4 regions of the Lysinibacillus sp. VIII_CA genome follow, and region 1 is predicted to be linked to each of the others. Evidence: riboswitches for the same ligand, from Rfam matches in the RefSeq annotation. Region 1 holds a riboswitch; each other region holds the start of a gene.
The links. Region 1 has a riboswitch for S-adenosylmethionine ahead of ACP3VS_RS17900 (bifunctional homocysteine S-methyltransferase/methylenetetrahydrofolate reductase). Riboswitches for the same ligand answer to the same signal wherever they lie in the genome.
Positions count from the first base shown of each region.

Region 2: linked by a shared signal. The riboswitch ahead of metK (methionine adenosyltransferase) and the one ahead of ACP3VS_RS17900 (bifunctional homocysteine S-methyltransferase/methylenetetrahydrofolate reductase) in region 1 are both predicted to bind S-adenosylmethionine.
Region 3: linked by a shared signal. The riboswitch ahead of metA (homoserine O-acetyltransferase MetA) and the one ahead of ACP3VS_RS17900 (bifunctional homocysteine S-methyltransferase/methylenetetrahydrofolate reductase) in region 1 are both predicted to bind S-adenosylmethionine.
Region 4: linked by a shared signal. The riboswitch ahead of ACP3VS_RS12270 (methionine ABC transporter ATP-binding protein) and the one ahead of ACP3VS_RS17900 (bifunctional homocysteine S-methyltransferase/methylenetetrahydrofolate reductase) in region 1 are both predicted to bind S-adenosylmethionine.

Region 1 is NZ_JBNFXM010000016.1:27,869-33,630, forward strand. It holds gene metH (methionine synthase) at 1-664, opposite strand, end outside; gene ACP3VS_RS17900 (bifunctional homocysteine S-methyltransferase/methylenetetrahydrofolate reductase) at 657-2,504, opposite strand; SAM riboswitch class I at 2,594-2,693, opposite strand; gene ACP3VS_RS17905 (protoporphyrinogen oxidase) at 2,796-4,190, opposite strand; gene ACP3VS_RS17910 (globin-coupled sensor protein) at 4,382-5,674, opposite strand.
Region 2 is NZ_JBNFXM010000002.1:31,176-36,937, forward strand. It holds gene ACP3VS_RS03495 (alpha/beta hydrolase) at 1-930, opposite strand, end outside; gene pckA (phosphoenolpyruvate carboxykinase (ATP)) at 1,015-2,601, opposite strand; SAM riboswitch class I at 2,993-3,111, shown strand; gene metK (methionine adenosyltransferase) at 3,396-4,592, shown strand; gene ACP3VS_RS03510 (gamma carbonic anhydrase family protein) at 4,768-5,280, opposite strand; gene ACP3VS_RS03515 (alpha/beta hydrolase) at 5,415-5,762, shown strand, end outside.
Region 3 is NZ_JBNFXM010000006.1:61,462-67,223, reverse strand. It holds gene ACP3VS_RS10560 (endospore germination permease) at 1-1,101, shown strand, start outside; gene metA (homoserine O-acetyltransferase MetA) at 1,157-2,092, opposite strand; SAM riboswitch class I at 2,191-2,300, opposite strand; gene ACP3VS_RS10550 (nucleotide excision repair endonuclease) at 2,503-2,874, shown strand; gene ACP3VS_RS10545 (hypothetical protein) at 2,920-3,303, opposite strand; gene ACP3VS_RS10540 (TrmB family transcriptional regulator) at 3,325-4,107, opposite strand; gene ACP3VS_RS10535 (TSUP family transporter) at 4,235-5,005, shown strand; gene panF (sodium/pantothenate symporter) at 5,050-5,762, opposite strand, start outside.
Region 4 is NZ_JBNFXM010000007.1:185,271-191,032, forward strand. It holds gene ACP3VS_RS12240 (acetyl-CoA C-acetyltransferase) at 1-253, shown strand, start outside; gene ACP3VS_RS12245 (acyl-CoA dehydrogenase family protein) at 512-2,296, shown strand; gene ACP3VS_RS12250 (arsenate reductase family protein) at 2,483-2,839, shown strand; gene gcvH (glycine cleavage system protein GcvH) at 2,921-3,301, shown strand; gene ACP3VS_RS12260 (hypothetical protein) at 3,393-3,734, shown strand; gene ACP3VS_RS12265 (thioredoxin family protein) at 3,750-4,061, shown strand; SAM riboswitch class I at 4,118-4,221, shown strand; gene ACP3VS_RS12270 (methionine ABC transporter ATP-binding protein) at 4,305-5,333, shown strand; gene ACP3VS_RS12275 (methionine ABC transporter permease) at 5,323-5,762, shown strand, end outside.

The sequences.
Region 1 (5,762 bases):
ATAGTGGTTGAATATGCTCGATGGAAATATAAAAAGCATCAATGGTTTGTCCTGCAAGAGTAGTACCCATAGGCTCAATCGTTCCAGAAATCATAACAGGTAGCTCTTTGCCAGTTTTCTCGAAAGCACGCGTTACCCCAAGGGTACCTGCTTTCACATTTAACATATCCTGACTTGTCTCTAGTAAAAGCACATCTGCCCCTGCTTCAATCAATGCCTTTGCTTGTACATAAAAATTTTCTTCTAATTCATCAAATGTAATACCACCTGTTACGGATAGTGTTTTAGTTGTTGGACCCATTGCACCAGCAACAAAGCGGGGCCAATCAGAAGTAGAATAATTATCTACTGCTTGGCGAGCAATCTCGACTGCACGTTTATTAATTTCCTCCGCTTTTGCACCCAGACTATATTCATTTAATACAAGTGGTGTTCCACCGAATGTATTTGTACAAATAATATCTGCTCCTGCCTCTAAGTATTTATGATGTATTTTTTCAATGACATCAGGTCTAGTTAGCACTAGATTTTCATTACACCCATCTAGCTCCTCCCCGCCAAAATCATCTGCTGTTAAGTTTTCATTTTGCAGCATTGTTCCCATCGCGCCATCAAGAATTAATATTCGTTTATCAAGTTGTTCTTCAATTAAGTGCTTAGCCATTTATACTTACCCCTTTTTTCTGTTCATCCAATTGCTCTATATATTTCATTAACTCTAATGTCACATCGTAGCGTAAAAATGGTGTAATGAGGTAAATTCCATTGAAATATTGCGCAGCCACTTCTACTAATTCCTTGGCAATTGCAATACCTTCAAGTGTGGCGCGTTCCTTATCTTCACCACATGCTTTCATTCTTGCTAAAGCATCTTCAGATAATTTAATACCTGGCACCTCATGATGTAAAAATTCAGCACTTTTATAACTCGTAACGGGCATAATACCAATATAAATCGGTGCTTGTAAATGCTTGGTTGCTTCATAAATTTCTATCATTTTTTCCTTCGTATACACAGGCTGTGAAATGAAGTAGTCTGCCCCATGCTCAATCTTTTTTTCTAAGCGTGCAACAGCACGATCTAAAACACGAACATTTGGGTTAAATGCAGCAGCCACAGAGAAATTTGCCTTTTTTCGGAGTGGTTTCCCTGAGAAAGAGACTCCCTCATTTAATTGTTTAATTAATTGGATAAGCTCCATCGAGGAGACATCATATACACTGGTGGCACCAGGAAAGTCTCCAACCTTCGTTGGGTCACCCGTAACAGCTAACACATCATGAATCCCTAATGCATTTAAGCCCATTAAATGCGATTGCAGGCCAATTAAATTACGATCTCGACAGGTAATATGAGTAAGAGGGCGTACACCATTCGTACTTTTCAATAAGGCACCCATTGCAATATTGCTAATACGTGGGGATGCCAATGAATTGTCTGCCATCATCACTACATCGGCACCTGCCTCATATAGTTGTTTGGCCCCTTCAAGAAATCCTTCTATTTCTAAGTGTCTAGGCGTATCCAACTCCACGATGACCGAGCGCTCACGTTTTACTTTTTCATGAAGTGGTTCATACTTAGCTGGCTCTGCATCACGAACAATCTCAATCTTTGCAGGTTTCGCATACTTTTCACTAACTGGTGATAGCTCCTCTAAATACTTCTTTGCGGCTGCAATATGCTTTGGTGTCGTACCACAACACCCCCCAATTAAGCGTACCCCTTGATCACGCAGCTCGACAGCAGCGCGACCAAAATAATCAGCCTCCGACTCATAAACAACACGCCCATCCTCTAAATCTAATAACGAAGCATTTGGATAGGCCGACATAAACGCCTTTTCTGGAAGTTCTACACCCTCAAAAGCTTGAATCGTATGATATGGACCTAGACGGCAATTGACACCTACTATATCTGCACCAAGAATCTCTAGCTCATGTAGTGCAATATTTAGAGACATACCATTTTGTAAAACACCAGGCTCATGCATAGATACTTGAGCAATTATCGGTATATTAGTTTTGGCGCGTAGCATTTTTAATGTTGCTGTTAATTCTTCAAAATCGTAATAGGTTTCGAGTAAAAGGCCATCTGGATTCCCTGCAAGTAGCACACTTGCCTGTTCTTCAACGGTCTTTAAAATGTCATTTAATGTGGCATCGCTTTTACGAATACCACGAATACCACCTATTGTTCCTAAAACAAATTGACCGCCATCTGCTGCTGCTCGCTTGGCAATAGTAATAGCTGCTTCATTAAATCGTTGGACACTCGATTCTAGTCCATAGCGAGCTAATTTAATGGCATTGGCACCGTATGTATTCGTTTGAATGATATCAGCACCAGCTGCAATGTACTCTCTATGAATCTTTTCAATTAATTCAGGTCTTTGAACATTCATTTCCTCATGGCAATACTCCAATCCATAGCCATACAACACTGTGCCTATTGCACCATCTGCCGTCAATACATGTGTTTTTAACCTTTCCAGCAATCCCATAAATCTAGCCTCTCTTCCTCTATCTCTGTATAATAAAAAGCCTTCTTTTATATAAAAAGAAGGCTTTAACGACTCATCATTATTGTTCCTTCTCATCTTCGACTCAACGGTCTTCTGGATTTAGCACCTGACAAAAAGTTGGTTGCTGAAGCTTCAATGGGCCAGTCCCTCTGCTTCTCTTGATAAGAATTATTAAGTATGAATTTTTTAAATAATTAAAAGAATCATATCGTTTACAGACGTATGAGTCAAGACTATTTCTCACAACAAAGAATTTTTCCGCTTAAAAACTTAAAGATTGGATAGTTCTTCCGCAAGCTCTTCACCAATTTTTTTCCCATTTTGAATGCAAGCACCAATACCTACTCCAAAATAAGAGCAACCTGCTATCGATAAATTCGGGTAGTTTTCATTTAGCTCTAGTAATAAGCCTTGCAGCGCTTCACGATGTGCTAAGTCATATTTAGGCATTTGATCAATCCACTTTGTAACATTCACAACGGTTGGTTTTTCATCGATTCCTAGGCTTTTTCGAACATCTTCTAAAGCAACCGCTGCCAATTCATCATCAGTCATATCACGTAACTGCTCATACGCCGGATTTATACTCTTATAGAATAGGCGCACAAGTAATTGATTGTTTTTCGATGTATGCTTCCACTTACGACTCGTCCAAGTTGCTGCATTACAAGTGACATCAGAATTATGAGATACAATATAGCCTGTACCATCCGCTGGTAAGTTTGCATCAGGCACATCAAAGCCCAGATAAATGGTAATGGCTGACGCTGTAGTAAACTGATTAAAATAATGTGTTAAGGAGTCGTCCTGCAATATACTTTGGACTGCCTCATTTGGTAGTGCTAGAACAACATAATCTGCCTCAATGTTTTGACCACTTGTTAAGGAAATCAAAAAGTGGTTCTCCATTTTTTTGACCTGACTTGTGGCTACACCTTTAATGATGTCTACATCTGTTAATGTTTGCTCTAATCGCTCAATTAAAGAGGATAATCCATTTTGAAATGAAATAAATTTTTTATTAGCTGCTTTAACAAATTGCTCACGATTCGCATCAAAACCTTTTATGATACTTCCATATTCATTTTTATAGTCAATTAAATACGGTAAAGTGGAGGCAATAGAAAGCTGGTGTAAATCACCAGAATAGACACCTGCTAGAACTGGTGCAATTTGATTTTCCACTAGCTCTTCACCAAGGTAATAAGTTAGAAATTCCCCTATCGAGCTTTCTTTTGTAAAGCCTGCATTGGGTAAAGTTAAATCTTTTAAAGCTTCTTGTTTGGCCTGATCAGAGATAAGTGTGCTTTCTTCAAGTGATGCCACACTCATAGGTATACCGAAAGTAGAATCCGCTGGGATGGCGTGCAGCTCGTTATTTGTATAAATATAGGATATACCTGTTTCGTTGTAAACGAGATGATCTTCAAAATCTAGCTCCTGCACTAGCTCCATTACACCTTTATGGCGAGCTACAATAGAATCAGCACCAGTTTCCATAATAAAACCTTGTTCATAGGCTGAATATAATTTACCACCTAAATATGTATTTTTTTCTACGAGCACTAGCTGAACATCTAAATTTTTTTCCTTCACTTGACGTTGTAGATAATGCATTGTGCATAACCCAGTAATACCGCCACCTAATACAACAACTGTTTTCATAGTAAACCGCCCCTATTTTTAGTTCTGTCTACAGTATAAACTTATTTTCATTGAAAATTACGTTAAACCCTTTACAAATTTAGCAAAAATAGAGCTATCTCAACCGTGAGATAACTCTAGCTCAAAAGAATGATACTTACTAAACACACATTACAATGAGTACTATAGTGTTAAATATTGTTACTAGTGGTCTAGCTTTTTAAATTTTGGGCAAAGCTAGCTAATTTTTCTGCTGAGTTCGTTACTTCAGTAAAAGAAGTACCCAACCCACTTAATATACCTGCAATTGCTTGTATTTTCGTCGCCATGCAATCATTTTGATCTTTTGCTTCTGTCATTGCACCTACTATATTTGTAAATTGACCTTCCGTGTGTAACATATTATCCTCACCAGATGCCACCTCATCTTGGATATTAATGAGAGATTGCTCTAACTTCTCTGTGCGTTCACTCGTTTTTTGCAGCAATAATGCAACAGCCGTGACAGATTCCTTTGTTTGAATGGATAATTTACGTACTTCATCAGCTACTACACTAAATCCCTTCCCTGCTTCTCCGGCACGGGCTGCTTCAATAGCGGCATTTAAAGCCAACAAATTAGTCTGATTGGCAATATTGGTAACGACACTCATAATCGTTTCCATTTCCTTCGACATATCAGATAATTGTTCAATATTTTCTTCTATATCATGAAGAGATTGAATAATATTGTGCATATTTTGTGATTGTTTCTTTAAACATTCACGTCCATCCAGTGCTTGGTTTTCAGCAAGAGTAGACACTTCTAGTGATCTCTTCGCCAATTGTTCAATATCCCCAGACTGCTCGCTTAGTCTGCAAAATGAACTATTGGTTTCCTGTGAAATGGCTGCAAGTAATTCAGAGGATTGTACAATTTGTCGTTCAATTACTTCTTTTTCTTGTTCCATGTTTTCTTTATGCTGTTCCACTGTATTTTCATATGCCTCTAAAACAAGTTGTTGCTCAAAATTACAAATTTTAGAAATAGCTCTTATTGTATTAAACTGATCTTGCGGATGACCAATATGCTGTTCAACCAAGTCTATAAATGAGAGAGATAAATCTTGGAATGCGCAAATATACCATTGTGTTCTAAGCCCAATATGGACGTGCACCTTTGCAATTTTCACACGCCTTTGGTAATACACCTCATCAATCGTTCCATTAAACATTTCAATAATATGCTGCCGTAACGTTACTTTAAGCTTTTCTACAGAACTATGATGACTAATGATATTTACCAAATGTTGTTCGGTACCGATCATATTGTAAAAACGGTTTACGATGTGGTCTACATTGTCCATAACATACGGCTGGAATGCTTTTAAATATTGTAAGTCCTGCTTCGTTACATTCAGCATTTCAATTTGCTTCACCATTAATTGGCGATTAGACAGATCCATTTTCACCGTATATTGCTGTAAATCCAACGCCTTCGTCTTACTCTGTTTTTGAAAAATCACTTATCTTCCCTCTTTCGTCCCGTTTACTTTATTAGGCTGAGAAACAACAAATACCTTTTAGCATATTGATTGATACAACAAAAAATAC
Region 2 (5,762 bases), on a different contig from region 1:
TTGAATCGTTTCCCAATAGAGCTCGCCTGCTAAGCTTTCCGCACCACCGTGACCAGCCCCTTCGACCATTAACTTTTGTTTCGGTACATTTGCTGCTTCATATACGTCATCCAACATGGTCGAAGGAACAAAAGTATCGTTGTCTCCATGAATAAACAGCATAGGGGTTTTCGATTTTGCCACTTGATCAACAGCACTAGCTTCTGCTAGTGTATAGCCTGCTTTTAGTTTAGTTACGACCGAAGAGAATTGCATAATTGGGAAAGAAGGTAAGTGAAAGATGGCTTGTAACTGATAGGAAAATTCATCCCATACGGAAGAATACCCGCAATCCTCAATAATTGCCTTTACATTTGAGGGCAAATCCTCGCCTGAAGCCATCATGACAGTGGCTCCTCCCATCGAAACCCCAAATAGAACGATTTCAGCATCTTCATTCATATTTACAATGTCGTCAATCCATGAAACCACATCAAAACGATCATGCCACCCCATGCCGATATAATCACCTTCACTTTGACCATGTCCTCTTGCATCGGGAATGAGTACATGATAGCCCATATCATAAAATTGTTTAGCATACTTAGTCATTTGTGTACCATCACTTGAATAGCCATGAAAGATAATTGCCCATTTGTCTGTGGGATGGCTGTTTTGGATAGAGTATGCATGCAGCTTAAGGGAATCAAAGGATGGAATTGACTTCTCCTCAGAATGCTTGTTAAACCATTGCTCACGTGCCTCTTTCTCTCGAGCTTCATCTGAATTGCTATCGATTAGATTGTGGGGGGCATCTAGAACTGCTGTTTTATCAGTATCAGGATTTAATGCCAGATTATAAAAGTAGTTGCCTGCAAAAAAACCAGCACCAATAATTAATGCCAATAATATAGTAATTAATGCTACTAGTAATTTGTATTTTCTTTTCATATGTATCTCCTATATTAGCTTCTGTTTATGTATGGGAAAGAAAAAGAGAACGAATCATATCGTTCCCTTTTCTTGTTCTAGTTGTTATTTTAATGGACCACCAAGTGTAGTAATGGCTTCCGAAACGTTTGCAAATTTCTTGAAGTTTTCGTTGAATAAGCCTGCAAGTTCAGCAGCTTTAGCATCGTATGCAGCTTTATCTGCCCATGCTTCACGAGGATTTAACACTTGCGAAGGTACACCTTCAACTGCTGTTGGGATGTGTAAGCCAAAGACAGCATCTTGTGTCGTTTCAACATTTGTTAATTTACCATCGATAGCTGCACGTACCATTGTACGTGTATAAGAAAGCTTCATACGGCTACCAGTACCATATTCGCCACCAGTCCAACCAGTGTTCACTAGGTATACTTGTGCGCCATGTTCATCAATTTTTTGACCTAACATTTCTGCATACACTGTTGCAGGAAGTGGAAGGAATGGAGAACCGAAGCAAGTAGAGAATACTGGTTCTGGCTCTGTTACACCACGTTCAGTTCCAGCAAGTTTTGAAGTGAAACCACTTAAGAAGTGATACATAGCTTGCTCTTTTGTTAATTTGCTGATAGGAGGTAATACGCCAAACGCATCAGCTGTTAGGAAAATGATTGTTTTTGGATGACCTGCTACAGATGGATCAACAATATTTTCGATGTATTGGATTGGATAAGCTACACGTGTATTTTCTGTTAATGAGCCATCATCATAGTCACAAATACGAGTTTCTGGATCAACAGCTACGTTTTCTAAAACAGAACCGAAGCGGATTGCATTGTAGATTTCTGGTTCTTTCTCAGCAGAAAGGTTGATCGTTTTTGCATAGCAACCCCCCTCAATGTTGAATACTCCATTATCAGACCAACCATGTTCATCGTCACCGATTAGCTTACGGTCTGGATCAGCGGATAATGTCGTTTTACCAGTACCAGATAAACCGAAGAATAATGCTACATCGCCAGCTTCACCAACGTTTGCTGAACAGTGCATAGAAAGGATTCCTTGTTGTGGTAATAAGTAGTTCATAATTCCGAAAATAGATTTTTTCATTTCACCAGCATATTCAGTACCACCAATTAAGATAATTTTCTTTTCAAGTGATACAATGATGAATGTTTCAGAAGCAGTACCGTCAACCGCAGGATCTGCTTTAAAGTTAGGAGCTGAGATGACAGTGAAGTCTGCAACATGCGAAGCTAATTCTTCTTTAGTCGGACGGATAAATAATTGATGAGCGAAAAGGTTGTGCCAAGCGTATTCATTAATCACTTGGATGCTTAATTGTGAATCTTTGTCAGCACCAGCAAAACCTTTGAATACGAATAATTCATCACGTTCTTTTAAATATTTTATTACTTTTACATACAGATTATCGAACACTTCAGAGGAAATTGGTTGATTGACTTTACCCCAGTCAATTTGATCTTTTGTGCTTTCTTCTTCTACTGTATATTTATCTTTAGGTGAACGACCAGTGTATTTGCCAGTTTCTGCACGAACTGCGCCATCTACTGTTAACATTGCCTCACCACGAGAAGTAGCTTTTTCTGCTAATTGTGGTACTGAAAGTTGAACATTAATGTTACCGCCGTTTAATAATTCCTTCAGTTCGTTTGCAATTTCTACTGAATTCATCGATTAAATACCATCCTTTTTTATAGTATTCCCTTGGTTTAGAGGGATTTTTTCTTAATTTCAAAAATAGTATAACACAATGGGTTAAATAATCTATACTAATTAAGAAATTATTTTAGAGTTTTTATTACTTTTCAATAAACTGACAAAAAATAATGTTTTTCGAGTAGAAAACATTCAATGCTACAGTAAATTGTCTAAAATTTGAGCCACACATATGTTACCACAAGAAGCTAGGTATGTTGTAGGGATTAAATTTCTTCTATTTACATCATCACCCAAGTATGAAAATTTTATGGTGATAATTTTGTTCTTCCTTTCTATACAGTAATACATAAGAAAATATTTGACAACGATTGACCTTTTCAGTAACATGAAAATTGAACGGATACTCTTATCCCGAGCTGGTGGAGGGTCAGGCCCTGTGAAACCCGGCAACCTGCATGTATTATTTCACAACATGCGTTGGTGCCAACCTGATGCAAGGGAAAATCCCTTGAACGATAAGAGTGAAAGGTAACGAAGTCATTATTCCTTTCCTCATGTATAGTAACGTGAGAAAAGGATTTTTTTATTGTTAAAAATTAATGTAAAGGTAAGTATATGTAGTTCTTTCCTTATTATAATGACGGGTCTTTCGAAATCCTCGTGTTTTTAAGTAGCAGTTATTTTTTCTCGTAAAGTGAAATGACAACAACAGCGGCTTGAGAGAGTTCAATCCTTAGGAGCGGACTTGACATGGGTAATGAGTACCGTACAAATACTTTTTGTAAGAGTAATAGGAGGAAAACTAAATGACAAACCGTCGACTGTTTACATCAGAAAGTGTAACAGAAGGGCATCCAGATAAAATCTGTGACCAGATTTCGGATGCCATTTTAGATGCTATTTTAGCAGAAGATCCAAATGCACGTGTAGCGTGCGAGACAACTGTAACAACAGGATTAGTATTAGTAGCAGGAGAAATCACTACTTCTACTTATGTAGATATTAAAGGCATTGTACGTGATACTGTGGCGGAAATTGGATACACACGTGGTAAATATGGCTTTGATGCTGAAAACTTAGCAGTACTTGTAGCAATTGGTGAGCAATCTCCAGATATTGCCCAAGGCGTTGACCAAGCTTTAGAGGCCCGTGAGGGTTCTATGACAGATGCAGATATTGAAGCGATTGGTGCAGGAGACCAAGGCTTAATGTTTGGCTATGCATGTAATGAAACACCCGAGTTAATGCCATTACCAATTAGCTTAGCTCATAAATTAGCACGTCGTTTAACAGAAGTTCGTAAATCTGGGGAGTTAGCTTATTTACGCCCAGATGGTAAAACACAAGTAACAATTGAGTATGATGACAATAACGTACCTGTTCGTGTCGATACAATTGTTATTTCAACTCAGCATGATGAAGAAGCAACACTTGAACAAATTCAGGCCGATCTAAAACAATTCGTGATTGCTCCTGTAGTGCCAAGCGAATTATTAGATACAAACACAAAATACTTTATCAATCCAACTGGCCGTTTCGTAATTGGCGGACCAAAAGGAGATGCTGGTTTAACGGGCCGTAAAATCATTGTTGATACATACGGTGGTTATGCACGACATGGTGGTGGTGCATTCTCAGGTAAGGATGCAACAAAAGTAGACCGTTCAGCTGCCTATGCGGCACGTTATGTAGCTAAAAATATTGTAGCAGCTGGTTTAGCAGAACGCGCTGAAGTACAGTTGGCTTATGCAATTGGCGTTGCACAGCCTGTTTCCATTGCTGTAGATACATTTGGTACAGGAAAAGTGACGGAAAGCAAAATTGTAGAATGGGTTCGTGAGCTATTTGATTTACGCCCAGCAGGTATCATTAAAATGCTTAATCTTCGTCGTCCAATTTATAAACAAACTGCAGCTTATGGACACTTTGGTCGTACAGATGTAAACGTCCCATGGGAACAAACTGATAAAGCTGACGCATTACGCATAAAAGTACAGCTGTAAACTATTGTGCTAAAGTGCTGAAGTCTTTAGAAAATTATTCTAATGTATTATGAACAAAAGGGGCTTTTCTGCCCCTTTTGTTTTTTTGCAAAAATACCTCGCCCTTATTCCTTGAACAAATAGTGTCATGGAAAGCGAGGAATTTTTTATGAAGGTACAATTTCTTTGTAGGTTTTTATTTTTGTAGAGATTTATAATACTGACCCTTTTCAGCGTATTCACGTACGATACGTTCCATATCCTCTTTATCCTCAGCATTTAATTCTCGTACAACTTTGGCTGGACGTCCTAATGCTAAGCTATTTGGAGGAATGACTTTACCAGGAGGCACTAAACTTCCGGCTCCAATAAATGCACCCTCTCCAATCTCCGCACCGTCTAAAATAATGGAGCCCATTCCGATTAAGGCTTTTTTTCGAATGGTACAGCTATGTAAAGTTACTTGGTGTCCTACTGTGACCTCATCTTCAATAATGAGTGGAAACTTAGGACTTTGATGTAAGCAGCAAAGATCTTGTATACTTACTCGTTTACCTATTATTGTTGGGGAAACATCGCCGCGGATCACGGTATTGAACCAAATAGTTGATTCAGCTCCAATAGTTACGTCTCCAGTAATGGTTGCGTAATCGGCAATAAAAACAGATGGATCGATCGTTGGTGTTTTATCTTTGAATGGATAAATCATGAGAATCGCCTCTTTTCTTTTTGTAGATATAGTATTATCGTATCAAATACGCAACTTTAAGGAAATATAAAATTAAAATGAGCTGTTATTTCGATATAATCAAAGTGTAATTATTTTTTAGGAGGACTATGTAAATGTGGAAATGGGAAGCTGATGGACAAGCAAAGGCTGTGATTGCTATTCTTCATGGTGCTTATGAAAACCACCGTTGGTATGCATGGCTGATAGAAAAATTAAGATTGGAAGGCTTCCACATAGTCATGGGAGATTTACCGAATCATGGTGTCAATGCAAGATTTGCCCGTGTCCATGATGAGGACTTCAAATTGTACAATAAATATACAAGAAATTTGATTGAGAATGCATTTTCATATAATTTACCAACCTTTGTAATAGGACATGGACTAGGCGCTACTTTAGTTCTTCATACAATGCAAAAGAAAAAGTATGAGTGTGCAGGTATTATTTTGACATCACCATGG
Region 3 (5,762 bases), on a different contig from region 1:
TTTATGTACTTCTATACAACGGTTGTGGGAATTGCACAAATTATGAAACTGAAGGATCACCGCCCACTTATCTTACCAATGGGTATCATTATGATTGGTCTTTCACAAATTATTCATCCTGATATTGTCCATTCCGACAATTATAATAATGAAATTTGGCCTATCTATTCATTTATTTTTACCATTTTATTACCTATCCTGCTACTTATTGTAGCCGTCATACGTAATCGAAAATCACAAGGGAATGCGGCTGCGAATGCTAATCAGGGGCAAGTAACTGATGTGGGTAATACGGATGCTAATCAAGGAAATCAACCTAATCCTGCTAATACGGATTCCCAACAGGATAATCAGATGAAACCTAATAATAGGGATGTCAATCAAGATAATCCAACTAACAATGCTACTACTGATTCCAACCAAGATAACCACACTAAACCTGACAAAATGGATGCCAATCAAGATAATCCAACTAACGATGCTACTACTGATTCCAACCAGGATAATCAGATGAAACCTAATAATAGGGATGCCAATCAAGATAATCCAACTAACGATGCTACTACTGATTCCAACCAGGATAATCAGATAAAACCTAATAATAGGGATGCCAATCAAAATAATCCAACTAACAATGGTACTACAGATTCCAACCAAGATAACCACACTAAACCTGACAAAATGGATGCCAATCAAGATAATCCAACTAACAATGGTACTACTGATTCCAACCAGGATAATCAGATGGAACCTAATAATATGAATGCCAATCAAGATAATCCAACTAACGATGTTACTACTGATTCCAACCAGGATAATCAGATAAAACCTAATAATAGGGATGCCAATCAAGATAATCCAACTAACGATGCTGCTACAGATTCCAACCAAGATAATCACACTAAGCCTGATAAAATGGATGCCAATCAAGATAATTCAACTAACGATGCTGCTACAGATTCCAACCAAGATAATCAGATGAAACCTAATAATATGGATACCAATCAAAATAATCCAACTAACGATGTTGCTACAGATTCCAATCAGAAAGATCAGGCTAAACCAGATATTACGGTTTCTGACAAGAAGAATTTAGAATAACAAAGTCTAATTCCTTCAGCTACTTAGCGAAGAAATTAGACTTTGTTATTGTTATTTAAATATGATATTCAATTTCGTCCACAAAGTCCCATTCATATGGTGTCTCTTGGTATACATAGTAGTTCAACCAGTTGGAGAACAATAAATGTGTATGGGCACGCCATGTATTCATCGGTTCCTTTTCTGGATCATCATTTGGGAAGTAGTTTACTGGAACGTTGATATCAATGCCCTTGGCAACATCGCGACTGTATTCATCAGCCAGTGTTGTCGCATCATATTCTAAATGACCTGTAATCATAATGTTTTTATTATCTTTAGATTGCACGATAAACACACCTGCATCCTCTGAATAGGATAATAAGCGTAAGTCTGGATGATTGCGAACCTCGTCAATCGAGACAGATGTATAGCGAGAATGAGGGGCTGTAAATAAATCACTAAAGCCTCGTACTAAATCCACTGTTAAATCAGTAATCACATGAGAATAAACGCCGGAGCATTTAGCAGAAAGCTCTATTTTTCCAATTCCATAATGATGATATAACGCAGCCTGTGCCCCCCAACATATATGTAGCACGGATGTCACATTCTTTTTAGACCAATCCATAATTTCAGCAATTTCCTGCCAATAGTTAACCTCTTCAAATGGCATTTTTTCTACAGGTGCCCCAGTAATAATCATACCATCATAACGTCGGTGACGAATTTGGTTAAACGTTGTGTAAAATAATTGTAAGTGAGATTTACTGACATTTTTAGATTCATGAGTAGCCGTGTTTAAAAAAGTAATATTGACCTGTAAGGGTGTATTTCCTAGTAAACGTAATAATTGTAGCTCCGTTTTTTCTTTTTCGGGCATCAAATTTAAAATTAATATGTTTAATGGACGTATTTGCTGTGTTCTCGCACGATCCTCTTCCATCACGAAGATTTTCTCCTCACGTAAATGCTCCCCAGCAGGTAAATTTTTCGGAATATTAATTGGCATCTAGCATTCCCCTCTCTTTTTTGCTCCTTTTTCTAAAAAAATTAAAAATCCTCCACATTCCATATGAGATAGAATGAGAAGGATTTTTTTCACGTTCACTCTTATCTCTCAAAGGAAAAACCTTTGCTGGAATTAGCACCTTTCTAACATTTGTTAGAGGTTGCTGAAGCGTCATCGGGCCAAATCCCTCTGCTTCTCTTGATAAGATTATTTAATTATTTTGAATTGTAACATGGACTAGTTAGAATATCAATAATTCATAGAATATTTTGTTATTCCTATGCATGTTCTACATTAATTTGATAAACACTAAGCTTGCTGTATATGGTTATTCTACATGAAATTTTATGGTAAACATGCCGCTATTATGTTACCATATATCTTTAGTAATAGAGAGGAACGTGAATACTTTGATTAATATTGAATTTCCAAAACCAGATGTAGTTATTCGCCAACGCGAACAAGATGTAAAACCAGGTGATGTCCCAATTACACCATACTTTGGTTTCATCGACTTCCACAAAATCACACGTGATAAAGGCGGCATTTTCTTATTTTATAATGAAAAGAATGAGTTATTATTTGTCGGCAAAGCACGTAAAATTCGCCAACGCATAAAAAAACATTTTGAAGACAATGTATCTCCGATGAAAAACTATCGTGACGAGGTCTTCAAAATTGAAGTCTATGAAGTAGAAGATCCTATGGAACGTGAAATTTATGAAACGTATGCGATTAATACGTTCCGCTCCAAATACAATGTAGATAAAGTATTTTATTAATATCAATAAAAACCGAAATCTCTTTTTAGGGATTTCGGTTTTTTATTACAGCATGGTAATACGATCTATCGGCATGCTTTTGCCATTAATATACAGTTCGATAATAGTCAGCTCCGCGCTTTTGTTGATGGCATAGACATAGGGTAGAGCTTCTTTCTTTTGCTCGCTTCCTTCCTTGAAATGAATGACTAACCTATTTTCATTAGCTGCTACACTTGCTAGCACATTTCCTTTTGAAAACATGACAAGATAGTACGTCACGTCATCTTCATACAATAACTGAATTCTGTCTGTAGCTATAATATGTTGTTGGATATGGTCAGGAACGATTGTTAGCTCTTGAATCTTAGGAAAAACCGGCAGCGGTGCAGAATCACATCCACCCATCATTAATAAATAAAGTAATACTGGCAACATCCATTTTTTCAAGATGCTCCCCTTCCCTTATAACTACTCTAAGAAAAATGCTTTACGTTCTTTAGCAATCCAGTCCTCCAATTCATTATCATCGCGTTTTACTAGTCTATTGATAAGAACATCATGCCAAATATAATCCTCTAGTAAATAAATATGCACAGGGTCATTCGTTATAAATGCGGTTTCTTGGTTGGATGGCGAGTGACCATAAATCATTTCTTGACCATCAACCGATAAAATAAACCAATGAGGTGTAGAAGTCTTTCTCGTATAGTGTGTGGCTCTGTGCATGTCTATAGATGCTAGATGTTCCTCGACATATAAAGTGATGCCATGCACCTCCACATGCTGAGATACCTCTTCAATATCCTCACGTAAGGTATCGTACATATCTTCCCACATCGATAGGATGACTTTTGTCTCTGCTTTTTTTAATAAGGTTTGACAATAATTAACGATCGTCTGCTTCCCTTTTAGCATTAATACTTTAGATTCCGCTTCCTGTTCTTTCATTTCTAGTTTTTCTAACTGATCACTAATCGATGTAAAATTCGATTGCCAGCGCTGTTGAATTTGCTGCAAAAACATCTCGACAGGAATAGAAGAATACGTCGTTTGATCCGCCGTTTCCTCTTTCAGTACGAATCCCTTTTCAACAAGACCATTTAATATGTCATAGATTCTAGCTCTTGGAATCCCAGAGTTTTTGCTAACTTGATAGGCACTGACATGACTATTTTGTACGAGTGCTGTATAGGCCTTTGCCTCATATTCTGTCAATCCCAGTTCTTTTAATTGGGCGATTAATTCATCCATATCATCCCTCCATATTTTTATTATAGGCTACTGTTGTGAACATTTGCCAATGAAAAAGTTAGGCTTTACAGCTTCAAATAAATTAGTTACTATTTCAGTAGTAACTAATTAAAATGAGGTGTAAGACATGGTTTTTGATGTGGATGTACATATTCTAATACTTTTAATTTCGTTTGGATTTCTGGCGGCATTTATCGATTCAGTCGTTGGAGGTGGCGGTTTAATTTCCTTACCAGCTCTATTGTTTGTTGGCCTAAATCCAGCCGCCGCTGTGGCAACCAATAAGTTAGCAGGCGCAATGGGCTCACTTACTTCGTCCATTTCCTTTTACCGTTCTGGTCAGCTTGAAATTCGATCTGTGCTGAAATATTTCCCTCTCGCCTTCATTGGATCTTTATGTGGTGCATGGACTGTTCATTTAATTAACCCAGCTCTACTAAAACCATTAATGCTTATCATGCTGGCAGCTGTTGGGATTTATACAATCTTTAAAAAAGATTGGGGCGCTGTCTCAACGGTAAAAAATCTGTCGAAAACCCACTTATTTTTATTTATGATGCTATTATTTGCTATTGGATTTTATGATGGGTTTCTTGGTCCAGGAACGGGCTCATTTTTAATCTTTAGCTTCTTGCTTGTTGGCTTTGATTTTTTAAAGGCGGCAGGAAATGCGAAATTTTTAAATCTAGCAAGTAATGTGGCAGGTGTTTGTATGTTTGCTTACCTAGGTCAAATCCATTATGTATATGGTTTAGTCATGGGGGTTGCTCAAATTGGAGGGGCTATGCTTGGCTCTCGAATGGCCATTCAAAAAGGAAGCGGCTTTGTCCGGACGCTTTTTATTATTGTGACAATGACACTCCTTGCAAAAAATGCCTACGATTATATGATTCATTAATAAAAAACAACGCCACAGTCCAAAATTTGCGGCGTTGTTTTACATTATATGAGGAAGTGCTCGTCCTTAAATTTATGACTAGTAGCAAGACTTACGATTACAAAAATAATAAGGGAAGCTACAATTGGAATCGTAACGGTATGCATACCGAAGGCCGTCGGATAGAACCGGTCGATGAAAATATATAAAGCCATACCTGAAATCATGGACGCAATGGCGCCATATTTGTTTGCTTTCCTCCAGTATAATCCGAGAACTACCGTCCAAATAAAGACTGCCTCAAGCCCACCAAATGCAAATAAATTTAACCACACTAATAAATCAGGTGGATGGAGTGCAAAGACGATCACTGCTAAGCCAATCACAGTCGTTACAATAAAGCTTGCGCGTTTAATTTCGGCATCACTTGCCTGTGGCTTCATGTAATTTAGATAGATGTCTTTGACAACCGTAGAGCTTACTAGCATAAGTAATGCATTGACAGTGGACATGGTAGCGGCCATTGGCGCTGCTAAGACAATCCCTGCTAAAAATGGCGGCAGCACCTTCAATGTTAAGAGTGGCATGACTTTATCACCAATGTCGATGCCAGGTAGGACAGGTCGTGCTAACACACCAATTAGATGCATCCCAAACATAATGGTCCCAATAGCAATCGTACCAATAATAATCGCTAAGTGCATACTTTTAGAATCTTTATAACTCATCGCACGCACGGCAATTTGGGGAAGTCCCACCACACCTACACCAATTAATA
Region 4 (5,762 bases), on a different contig from region 1:
GATTGATCTATGGGAAATCAATGAAGCATTTGCATCGCAATCCTTACAGGTGGTCCGTCATTTAGGCATCGACCAAGATAAGGTCAATGTAAATGGTGGAGCTATCGCATTAGGACATCCACTTGGTGCAACGGGTGCTATTTTAACACTAAAACTTATTCATGAATTAAAGCGTCAAGGTAAGAAATATGGCGTGGTAACTATGTGTATTGGTGGCGGCATGGGAGCCGCTGGAGTATTTGAAATTCTATAATTTTTCACTAGATCAGCTTGAGGTGTACTGTTTCCGGTTGCCTCCGAGCAAGTATATTTCAAGCTTTTCTATATATATATTTGTCTTCACTCAGCAAAAGGTTTTTGGACCAAAATGAAAGCGTCAGAAACCTTCTCTAAAAGGTAGGAGAGTAGGCTGAATAAAAATCAAGCCTCTGAGCAAATACTACAGATTTTGAAGAGGCAGCATTCAATAGGGGATTAAACTATCAAAATAGATAAATTGGGAGGATTTTATATGACTGAAAAAACAACGGATTTCATTAAAGGCGGCGGATTTCTAATTGAAGATGTGGAATTAGATCGTGTGTTTACACCTGAAGATTTCACTGACGAGCATAAAATGATTGCCAAAACAACAGAAGAATATGTAGCAAATGAAGTTTTACCTGTAGTTGAAAATTTAGAGCATCATGAATTCGAGCACTCAGTACGTCTCCTTAAAAGTGCTGGTGAATTAGGCTTGCTTGGAGCAGATGTGCCAGAAGAATACGAAGGACTAGGCTTAGATAAAGTTTCTTCAGCATTAATTGCAGAAAAAATGTCTGTAGCAGGTGGTTTCTCCATTACTCATGGTGCACATGTAGGGATTGGCTCATTACCAATCGTGCTATTCGGTGACGAGAATCAGAAGAAAAAATATTTACCTAAGCTTGCCTCGGGTGAATTAATTGCTGCTTATGCTTTAACAGAGCCAGGTTCAGGCTCGGATGCTTTAGGGGCAAAAACAACTGCGAAACTAAACGATGCAGGCACACATTATATTTTAAATGGTGAAAAGCAATGGATTACAAATGCGGGCTTTGCAGATGTATTTGTTGTTTATGCTAAAATTGATGGTGATAAGTTCTCTGCCTTTATTGTGGAACGTACATTCAATGGTGTTTCAGTCGGTCCTGAGGAGAAGAAAATGGGGATTAAGTCTTCATCTACCCGTACACTTGTGTTAGAAGATGCAGAAGTGCCAGTAGAAAATTTATTAGGTGAAATTGGTCGTGGGCATGTCATTGCCTTCAATATATTAAATATCGGTCGCTATAAACTAGGGGTTGGAACAATTGGTGGATCAAAACGCGCATTTGAGCTAGCGGTACAATATACAAACCAACGTCAGCAATTTAAAACAAAGCTATCTGACTTCAACCTAACAAAAGAAAAATTATCAACAATGGCTTCTCATTTGTATGCATCAGAGTCATTAAACTATCGTACTGTGGGTTTATTTGAAGACCGTTTAAGCCAGCTAAGCCCAGAGGAGCAAAAGGAAGGAAAAGTGATTGCAGGTGCTATCGCTGAATATGCGATTGAATGCTCCATTGCTAAAGTATTTGGATCAGAAACATTAGATTATATTGCAGATGAAGCTGTACAATTACACGGCGGTTATGGCTTCATGGCTGAATATGAGGTAGAGCGTATATACCGTGATTCTCGTATTAATCGAATTTTTGAAGGTACAAATGAAATTAATCGCATGATTGTACCAGGTACATTTATGAAAAAGGCACTAAAAGGTGAGCTGCCATTATTACAGGTTGCGCAAAATTTACAGCAAGAGCTTCTAATGCTAATGCCAGAGGATATCGGCACTGAGCCACTAGCTCAGGAAAAATACTTAGTGAAAAATGCCAAGAAGATTGCTGTATTAGCTGCAGGCTTAGCCGCACAACGCTTTGGTGCGAAGCTTGATCAAGAGCAAGAAGTATTAGTGAATATTGCTAATATCGCTAATCAATTATTTGCAATGGAATCAGCTGTATTACGCACAGAAAAAGCGATTGCTCGTGATGGCGTTGAAAAAGCACATCAAAAATTGCTATACACTCAAATTTTCTGCCAAGAAGCATTTGTAGAAATCGAAAAAGAAGCAAAAGATACAATTCTGGCTTCCGCAGATGGTGATGCAGCACGTATGACATTATCTGCATTACGTAAATTAACACGTAATAATCCATACAACCTCATTACGAAGAAACGTGAAGCATCTGTGAAATTAATTGAAGCAGAAAAATATATCGTTTAATCGTAGGAAAATGCTAGCTATCCGTAAGTGGGTAGCTAGTTTTTTATTGTGCCAAATAAATTATTTGTCAAAGTAACGGATAAAAATACAAAATGGATGGATAGACTTACGGAAATGAGCGAAGTTCCACCATTCTCGATGATTATGATGGTATACTACAGAAAAAGACAGCAAAGGAGCATTTTAATGACGATTCAATTTTTCCATTATCCCAAATGTACAACATGTAAAAAAGCGCAAAAGTGGTTAAATGATCATGACGTTTCCTATGAAGAGGTACATATCGTAGAGCAGCCGCCAACAAAGGATGAAATAACAGCTTTATGGCAAGTCAGTGGTCTTCCTTTGAAGAAGTTTTTTAATACTTCAGGCATGAAATATCGTGACCTTGGTTTGAAGGACAAGCTAGCTGATATGACTGAGGAAGAACAGCTTGAGCTACTTGCTTCGGATGGGATGTTAATAAAACGTCCACTCGTAACAGATGGAAAAAAAGTAACTTTAGGGTTTAAAGAATCCGATTTTGAGCAAGCTTGGATATAGCCGTTTTTATTCTTGTTTTTATAGGAGAAGTATGGCACACTGAAAGTGAATATATTACATAATTATGGAGGGGTTTTTTGCATGAGCACACCGAAAGACTTACGTTACTCTGAAGAGCATGAATGGGTTAAAGTAGAAGATGGAAAAGTACGTATTGGTATTACGCACTTCGCACAATCTGAATTAGGAGATATCGTTTTCGTTGAGCTTCCACAAGTTGGCGATGAAATCAAAACGGATGATCCATTCGGTAGCGTAGAATCAGTAAAAACTGTTTCTGAATTATATGCACCAATCTCAGGTACTGTAGTTGAAGTTAATGCAGATTTAGAAGATAGCCCAGAATTCGTTAATGAATCACCATATGAAAAAGCATGGATGATCGTCGTAGAGCCTGCTGATGCATCAGAAGTTGATAAACTTATGACAGCAGAACAATACGAAGAGATGACAGCAGAATAAGACAAGCCATAATCAAAAAACGTCGGAAACTACCGGCGTTTTTTATTATATAATAACGTATAAGTGGGAATGTCTAAATGGAGGTGGCGTAATGTTCGATGGGAAATGCTTGATAGTAGAAGGACGCTCAGATAAGCTACAAATTGAGCCAATTTTAAACGAGAATGTTACAATACTATGTACGAATGGAACAATTGGTGTGCATCAATTAGAAGAGCTAATCGATCCCTATGAGGGCTATGAGCTATTTACCTTTTTTGATGCCGATACTTCAGGCGATAAGCTACGTGCATTAATGGACAGACATTATCCTGAAGCAGAGCATTTACGAACAATGCCAACATATAAGGAAGTAGAAACGACACCTAGAAAAGTGTTAGCCATGATTTTACTTCGTGCGCATTTCTCAATCCATAATGAATATATTTTGTAAGGTTGCGTGAACTAAATGGAAGAATGGTCGAAAGAGCAGTGGGAAACGGCATTACAGTCCGGAGAAAAAGCTGCGTTTTATTTATATACACCGATGTGCGGTACTTGTGCAGTGGCATCAAAAATGATGTCAATTGTAGAACAACTATTACCTCACCTAAAGCTAGGGAAAGCAAATATTAATTTTTTGGAGCAAATTGCTTTTGAGCATCAAATTGAAAGCGTTCCGTGCTTACTTGTTTGTGACGGTGGCAAAGTGACAGAAAAGATTTATGCTTTTCAATCCGTACCTTTTTTGTACGAATTGTTAAAAAAATTAATTGACTGAACTTTATTAGCGTGGTAAAGTAACAAATATATTACTAAAACATTAAATATATCGAACTCTTATGAAGAGCGGCGGAGGGAAGTGCCCTATGAAGCCCGGCAACCATCACATAGTGAAAAGGTGCCAAATCACCCAAAGATTTTTCTTTGAAAGATGAGAGAACGGTTCAACGTATAATACGTGACCCCTTCTACTTGTCTATAAGTGGAGGGGTTTTTTTATATAAGAAAAGGAGTATTCGCTATGATACAGCTTCAAAATATAACGAAGAAATACAAAACAGCAAATGGCGAATTAACGGCAGTCAAAGATGTTAACCTGACTATTAATAAGGGTGAAATTTTTGGCATTATCGGCTATAGTGGCGCTGGTAAAAGTACGATGATTCGTTTACTTAATGGCTTAGAGAAACCAACAACAGGAACAGTAACAGTGAACAATCAGGCTTTTTCATCGATTAAAGGTCAAAAGCTTAGAGCAGCTAGACAAAAGGTTAGTATGATTTTTCAACATTTCAACCTACTTTGGTCACGAACAGTTGCAGAAAACATTGCCTTCCCATTAGAAATCGCAGGTGTATCAAAAGCTCAACGTGAGGCACGGGTGAAGGAATTGATAGCACTTGTTGGCCTAGAAGGTCGTGATCAAGCATATCCATCACAGCTCTCTGGTGGACAAAAGCAACGTGTAGGGATTGCGCGAGCATTAGCCAATAATCCAGAGGTTTTACTATGTGATGAGGCTACATCTGCTCTAGACCCTGAGACAACAGATGCCATTCTTGATTTACTGGTGGATATTAATGAACGTTTAGGGTTAACGATTGTCCTCATTACTCATGAAATGCATGTCATCCGCAAGATTTGTCATCGTGTAGCAGTGATGGAGGCAGGCGAAATTGTAGAGCGTGGAGAAGTATTGCAAGTTTTCCAGGCTCCTCAGGCTGCCATTACTAAGAAATTTGTAGCGCAAATTACCAATACAAAGGAAACACAGGATACAGTAGAACAAATCAAAGCAAATTATCCAACTGGACAACTTGTCAAATTGATTTTTGTTGGTGAAAAAACAGAACAGCCAGTTATTTCACATCTAGTAAAGCAATTCGATGTGGAAGTAAGCATTGTACATGGGAATATTTCGCAAACCAAAAATGGTGCATATGGTACTCTCATTGTGCAAATTGATGGGTCGAAAGCAAACGTGACTGAAGCCTTAAGCTATTTAAATACAGTGGAAGTGCAAACGGAGGTGATTGCAGATGCTAACTAATCTCTTTCCGAATGTAGACTGGGATAGCATGTGGCAGGCTACATATGAAACATTATATATGACGGCCATTTCAACAGTTATTACATTTATTCTAGGGTTAGCCATTGGGATTGTCCTGTTTTTAACTAGTCCGAATCAGTTATGGGCTAATAAAATTGTTAGTTTTTTAACAGGGTCACTCGTTAATATATTCCGTTCTATTCCATTTATCGTGTTAATTATTTTATTAATTCCATTTACTAAGTTTTTACTTGGTACAATCCGTGGAGCCAATGCTGCTTTACCTGCTTTAATTATCGGTGCGGCTCCGTTCTATGCACGTATGGTATTAATTGCGCTACGAGAAATTGATAAGGGTGTTATTGAAGCAGCTCGTTCAATGGGGGCTAAAACAGCCACAATTATTTGGAAAGTACTGATCCCTGAATC